Filimonas effusa: one gene and its partner. The protein of the gene in region 1 interacts with the protein of each later gene in a pairwise test. Links are inferred from orthologs where the notes say so. Each region holds a gene or a part of one and is shown in the gene's direction. Other genes may lie near its edges.

What was found.
Region 2: the proteins of ESB13_RS15660 (region 1) and def interact in binary tests that used the Escherichia coli proteins (3 or more experiments, as listed by UniProt). The link is inferred for Filimonas effusa from one-to-one orthologs.

What each region holds. Positions count from the first base shown.
Region 1 is NZ_SDHZ01000002.1:1,080,927-1,084,252, reverse strand. The notes cover bases 217-3,210. They hold ESB13_RS15660 (aspartate-semialdehyde dehydrogenase), read left to right. Parts: upstream 217-1,215; coding sequence 1,216-2,205; downstream 2,206-3,210. Other genes in these bases: ESB13_RS15650 (DUF2461 domain-containing protein), read right to left, coding at 2,656-3,210; ESB13_RS15655 (MmcQ/YjbR family DNA-binding protein), read left to right, coding at 2,292-2,648; ESB13_RS15665 (M13 family metallopeptidase), read left to right, coding at 217-948. In the rest of the region: more of ESB13_RS15665, read left to right, coding at 1-216; more of ESB13_RS15650, read right to left, coding at 3,211-3,321; gliding motility-associated ABC transporter ATP-binding subunit GldA, read right to left, coding at 3,325-3,326.
Region 2 is NZ_SDHZ01000006.1:27,036-30,137, forward strand. What follows is about bases 318-3,087. They hold def (peptide deformylase), read left to right. Parts: upstream 318-1,298; coding sequence 1,299-1,877; downstream 1,878-3,087. Other genes in these bases: ESB13_RS23225 (UbiA-like polyprenyltransferase), read left to right, coding at 318-807; ruvX (Holliday junction resolvase RuvX), read left to right, coding at 817-1,227; ESB13_RS23240 (hypothetical protein), read left to right, coding at 1,874-2,806; ESB13_RS23245 (RluA family pseudouridine synthase), read right to left, coding at 2,801-3,087. In the rest of the region: more of ESB13_RS23225, read left to right, coding at 1-317; more of ESB13_RS23245, read right to left, coding at 3,088-3,102. UniProt on the Escherichia coli protein: Removes the formyl group from the N-terminal Met of newly synthesized proteins. Requires at least a dipeptide for an efficient rate of reaction. N-terminal L-methionine is a prerequisite for activity but the enzyme has broad specificity at other positions.

The sequences.
Region 1 (3,326 bases):
CAGTTGTATGTAAAGAAATACTTTACGGAAGATGCTAAAAAAAGAATGCTTGAACTGGTAAATAACCTGGAGAAATCATTCGAACACAGGATTGGTAATCTTGACTGGATGAGTGATAGCACCAAGGTTATTGCAAAAGCCAAATTACACGCCTTCACTAAAAAGATCGGCTTCCCGGATAAGTGGAGAGACTATAGCAAAGTGTCTGTTGAAAAAGACAAATACTTTGAAGCAAGAGTTTCTGCCGCAAGAAATGAACATGAGTTTTACGTTAGCCAGATAGGCAAGCCGGTAGACAGAACGATGTGGCAAATGACCCCTCCTACCATCAATGCCTATTACGATCCTACACGTAACGAGATCGTATTCCCCGCGGGTATCCTTCAGTTTCCTTTCTTCGATCCCAATGCCGACGATGCCATCAACTATGGCGGCATAGGTATGGTGATAGGTCATGAAATGACACATGGCTTCGATGATCAGGGTTCTCAATACGACAAGGATGGCAACATGAAAGACTGGTGGAATAAAACCGATAAGGAAAAATTCCAGGCCAAGGTTAACCAGGTAATTGCGTTGTATAACAGCTTTACCGTGCTGGATTCCCTGCATGTAAATGGTGCGCTCACCGTAGGTGAAAACATCGCCGATATGGGTGGTATTGCCATTGCATACGACGCGTTCAAAATGACCAAACAGGGACAGGACACCACTAAGATCGATGGCTTTACACCAGACCAGCGGTTCTTCATGTCGTTTGCTCAGGTGTGGCGTAGTAAGTTCAAAGACGAAACAGTTCGCCAGCGCGTTAAAACCGATCCGCATTCACCTGCTATGTGGCGTGTAATTGCACCGCTCATGAACTTTGAACCCTTTTACCAGGCGTTTAATGTAAAACCGGGCGATAAAATGTACAAGCCTGAAGCGGAGCGTATCAAGATATGGTAAAAGATCCGGAGACGAAGTGATAATGGTTCTAAGAAAAATTTTGGGCGCTTATATTAAAATTGAATAGAAACAACTAGCTTCGCTCTGCAAATGAAAATGACGAAACATACAAAGCGTATTAAGAAACAGTTCTCTCCGGGAGAAGCTGCCTAACGTTTGTGTGTTAATCAACATAACTTAAACAGCCTTCTCCTGGTGGGGAAGGCTGTTTTTTTTGCAACCATTCTTTAACTTAAAAAACCTCCGTCAAGGAGGGTAGGAGGTCTTATGAAAGTAGCTGTTGTTGGTGCCACAGGGCTTGTAGGCACTAAAATGTTGCAGGTTCTCGCTGAACGCAATTTCCCCGTAACTGAACTGGTGCCTGTGGCATCCGAAAGGTCTGTTGGTAAGGAAGTGGAATTTAAAGGAGCTAAGTACAAGGTGGTAAGTATGGCCGATGGTATTGCTGCAAAACCTGCTGTAGCTATCTTTTCCGCCGGCGGTGGTACTTCCCTTGAATGGGCGCCTAAATTCGCCGAAGCTGGCATCACAGTTATCGATAACTCCTCCGCATGGCGTATGGATCCTACCAAAAAACTGGTAGTGCCCGAGATCAACGCCGATGCACTCACTGCAGAAGATAAGATCATCGCCAACCCTAACTGTTCTACCATCCAGATGGTAGTGGCTTTAAATCCCCTGCACCAGCAATACAAGATCAAACGCGTAGTGGTAAGTACTTACCAGAGTGTTACCGGTACCGGTAAAAAAGCGGTAGACCAGCTGTTTAATGAAAGAAAAGGAGCGGAAGGGGAAATGGCTTATAAATACCAGATCGACCTTAACGTTATTCCCCAGATCGATGTGTTCCTGGATAACGGCTACACCAAGGAAGAAATGAAAATGGTGAAAGAAACCAACAAAATTATGCGTGACGACTCCATCAAGGTTACGGCAACCACCGTTCGTATCCCTGTAGTAGGCGGCCATAGCGAAAGCGTGAATGTGGAATTTGAAAATGATTTTGACCTCGAAAAAGTAAAAGAACTGCTGAGCAACGCTCCCGGCGTGGTGCTGCAGGACGATACCGCCAGCCAGGTTTATCCTATGCCGTTATGGGCGCACGAAAAAGACGAAGTTTTCGTAGGCCGTTTACGCCGCGACGAATCTCAGCCCAATACGCTTAATATGTGGATTGTAAGTGATAACTTGCGCAAAGGGGCAGCTACAAATGCTGTTCAGATTGCAGAATACCTCAGCGGAAAAGGTCTGCTCTAATACAGGAATATGGGTTAGTTTGATATATGCTACCGGGACGCGGGTCTTCAGTTGCCCGTTTCCCGGTTTTTTTATATCCTTGTTATATGAATATCGAAGATCTCAGAGATTATTGTCTTTCCCTTCCCGAAGCAGCCGAAGATTTTCCTTTTGGCGAGGATACAATTGTCTTTAAAATAAGAGGAAAAATATTCCTGCTCTGCGGCCTTGATAGCAACCCCTTGCAGTTTAATGTAAAATGTGACCCCGACGAAGCGCTTGAACTCCGTGAACAATATCCCGCCGTTCAGCCCGGTTATCATATGAATAAAAAACACTGGAATACGGTCGCTGTCGATGGCACGCTAAACCTGCAGCAACTCCGCAAAATGATCGTTAACTCCTATAAACTGGCTATAAAATCGCTTCCTAAAAAAGACCGCGAAGGCCTCGGCCTGGATTAGTCTGCCACTATTCCAACGCCCTGTTGATAAAAGCGATCAGCGGCTGTAACGTACCAAACGAGGCCACTATTTGTTTTGCAAGATCCTTCTGCGTCAGCATTTCATCAGGGATCAATTTAGAAACCACCAGGCTCTTCAGCTTAATGAATTCAATAGCAGGATTGTCTGCCTCATAACCCTTGGGCGGCCTGCTTAGCACATACTCTGCACTTCTCTCCGGTGCGCCGTATGCTGCCACAAACTTCTTATGATTGATGATACTGCTGAATTCGTCGAAGCAGTAGTCGATTTCCTGTCTTAACTTCTTAAGTACGCCGGGTTCCGGCATCCATATGCCGCCGCCGATAAAACTTTGATTGCCCGGCTGAATATGTACATAATAGCCTGCATACATGCTTTTCCGCCCGTCGCGCGTAATGCTGGCGCCGAAATGTGGCTTATAGGGCGATTTGTCTTTGCTGAAGCGCACATCCCGGTTGATCCGGAAAATACATTCCTTGGGTTGCAGTGCAGCTACAGTAGCATCGGCTTTGCCGGTGCCGCTGATAACGGCTGCGACCAGCTCGGCAAAATCGGCTTTGGCTGCTTCATACTTAGGCCTGTTGGCATCGAACCACTCTTTATGATTGTTTTTTGCCAGTGATTTCAGGAATTGAATACTTGCCGTTTCCATATCTT
Region 2 (3,102 bases), on another replicon or contig:
TATCGTACTTTTTCTCCTGAATTTGTGGAGGTATACCAGATGCCCGTTACATTGGGTGAATTGGGTATAAGATTCGTACTGGTGCTGGTTTGTATGGTTACCGCGCGAAGCGCTGCCATGGCTTTTAACCGCTATCTCGACCGCAGCTTCGATGCAAAGAACCCCCGGACAGCGATCAGGGAAATTCCCAGGGGCATTATTTCGGCAGGCAGCGCCTTACGCTTTGTGATCCTTAATTGTATTCTTTTCATTGTGGCTACCTGGTTCATAAACAGGATCTGCTTTTATCTCTCCCCCGTAGCCTTATTTGTAATACTCTTTTACAGCTATACGAAACGTTTTACGCCTTTATGCCATCTGGTATTAGGTGTCGGGCTTTCACTGGCGCCAATAGGGGCTTTCCTGGCGGTAATGGGCATGTTTCAGCTGTTACCCATCCTGTTTTCTTTCGCAGTGGTGTTCTGGGTAAGTGGTTTTGACGTGATCTATGCATTACAGGATGTTGATTTCGACCAGTCGCAACAGCTTTATTCCATTCCTTCCGTATTGGGTAAGGCAAAGGCGTTACGGGTGTCTGAATTGCTGCACGTGCTGAGCGCAGGGTGTGTGATCGCGGCAGGGATATATGGCCACTTTCATTTTGTTTACTGGGTGGGAATAGCGGTATTTGCCGGCATGTTAATTTACCAGCATTCTATAGTAAAACCACATGATCTCAGCAAAGTGAATATCGCCTTTATGACGGCAAACGGCATTGCCAGCGTGGTATTTGGTGTATTGGTGATTGCCGACCTGCTTATTTTATAAATTATAACAATGGGGCGCATTCTTTGTATAGATTATGGCGGAAAAAGAACCGGAATAGCAGTGTCTGATCCGTTGCGTATCATCGCTACCAGTTTAACGACTGTGGAAACCAAACAGTTATTTCCATTCCTGAAGCAGTATTTTCAGCAGGAACAGGTAGACCTGGTGCTGGTTGGCGAACCCAAAAACTGGGATGAGTCCGATACGCATGCCACGCCGCTGGTGAATGCCTTTGTAAATAAGTTTAAAAAAGACTTCCCGGCAATGCCCGTGACCATGGTAGATGAACGGTATACCTCAAAAATGGCTTCGCAGGCAATGGTGGAAATGGGCATGAAAAAGAAAGACAGGCAGGTGAAAGGAAATGTAGATCAGATAGCTGCAACAATTATGTTGCAGGAGTATATGCGTAACTTGTAACAAAATAGATGTACTAAAGTTTTTTTGAAGAACGTTTAGTTAGTAACATTGAGATTCATTTTTTAGTTTATATGATTTTACCAATTGTAGCTTACGGAGCGCCCGTTTTGAGGAAAGCAGCCCGGGACATACCTTCAGACTATCCCGATTTACAGAAGTTGATCGCCGATATGTTTGAAACCATGTATGCCAGTAACGGTGTAGGGTTGGCGGCGCCTCAGATTAATCGTGATATCCGGTTATTTGTGATAGACAGTGCACAGATCTTTGAGCACCAGGAAGAAGATGAAAAAGGAACCTACCCCGATGAACCGGGTGTACGTAAGGCATTCATCAATGCCCGTATCGTATCGCTGGAAGGTGAAGAATGGAGTTATAATGAAGGTTGCCTGAGCATTCCCCGCATCAGGGAAGATGTAATGCGTCCGCAGTCGGTAACGCTGGAATATATGGATGAACAGTTCAATGTTCATGTAGAATCCTTCTCCGGTATCACTTCACGCATTATTCAGCATGAATATGATCATATCGAAGGAAAACTGTTCATCGATTACCTGAAGCCACTGAAACGTAAAATGCTGCAAGGTAAATTGAATGATATCAGTAAAGGAAAAGTTAGGGTAGACTATAAAATGACGTTGGCTAAATGAGACACTGTTGGCTGATAATATTGGTATTTCTGGTATGTGCCGAAAGTAGCGCCCAGGATACTACGGTTATCATAGACAAACAGACTATCACCCTGCCTGGGGTGGTAGTACGCAATAACATGGACTATAAAGGATTACTGGAGCGCATAAAAAAGGACACCACTTTTTACAAGGCATTCCGTAACCTGCGCGTAATTGAATTCACTGCACTTAACGATATCGTGATGCTGGATAAGGAAGACAAACCCAAAGCTTCCTTTTCCAGCAGAACGCGCCAGCACCGCGAGAACGGGTGCCGTACCATGGAGGTGCTGGAACAGAAGACCACCGGCGATTTCCTCGATAGCAAAGGCAACTTTAAATACACCACCGGTGAAATGTATGGCAGCCTGTTTTTCACCAAAGGCAAAGTGTGCGGAGAAGATAATATTGTAAAAGGCCACGAAATAAGTACGGAGGGGAAAAAGGGAATAGATAAACATAAAGAACAGCTCAAAATGTTGTTCTTTAATCCCGGCAAGAAAATCCCCGGTATCCCTTTCATTGGCAACAAGCTGGATCTCTACGACAGCAAAGCGCATAAACTATACGATTACCGCCTCGACTATACAGAATATCATGGCAAATACGCCTATATGTTTTCAGTGAAACCCAAAGAAAATCTGGGTATGTTCAAGGAAGATGATATAGTGGTCGACAACATGACCACCTGGTTTGACGCCACCACTATGGAAGTGATGGCGCGAACCTATTCGCTTAGCTATAAAGCAGGTGTATACGATTTCGATGTATCTATGGAGGTGGAAATGACCAAGGCCGGCGACCTGCTGGTTCCCGCCGTGTTGCGTTACAAAGGCAACTGGGACGTGGTTTTCAAGAAAAGAGAAAAGGCGCGTTTTACCGCCACCTTATTCGATTTCAAATTATAGGTCCAGCGTACCGTTGGGCGACTGCTTCAGCTTGGTTTGCACATATCCCCGCCATTTATCCATTACCTGCGACATATCGTTGGGCAGGGGCGATTCAAAGAACATTTCCTGTTTAGTGACCGGGTGAACAAAACCCAGCGTTTTCGCATGAAGGGCACAACGCGGACATAGATCGAAACAATTATCTACAAACTGTTTGTATTTGGTATATACAGTGCCTTTTAAAATTCTGTCGCCACCATATTCCCAGTCGTTGAAGAGGGTGTGTCCAATATGTTTCATATGAACACGTATCT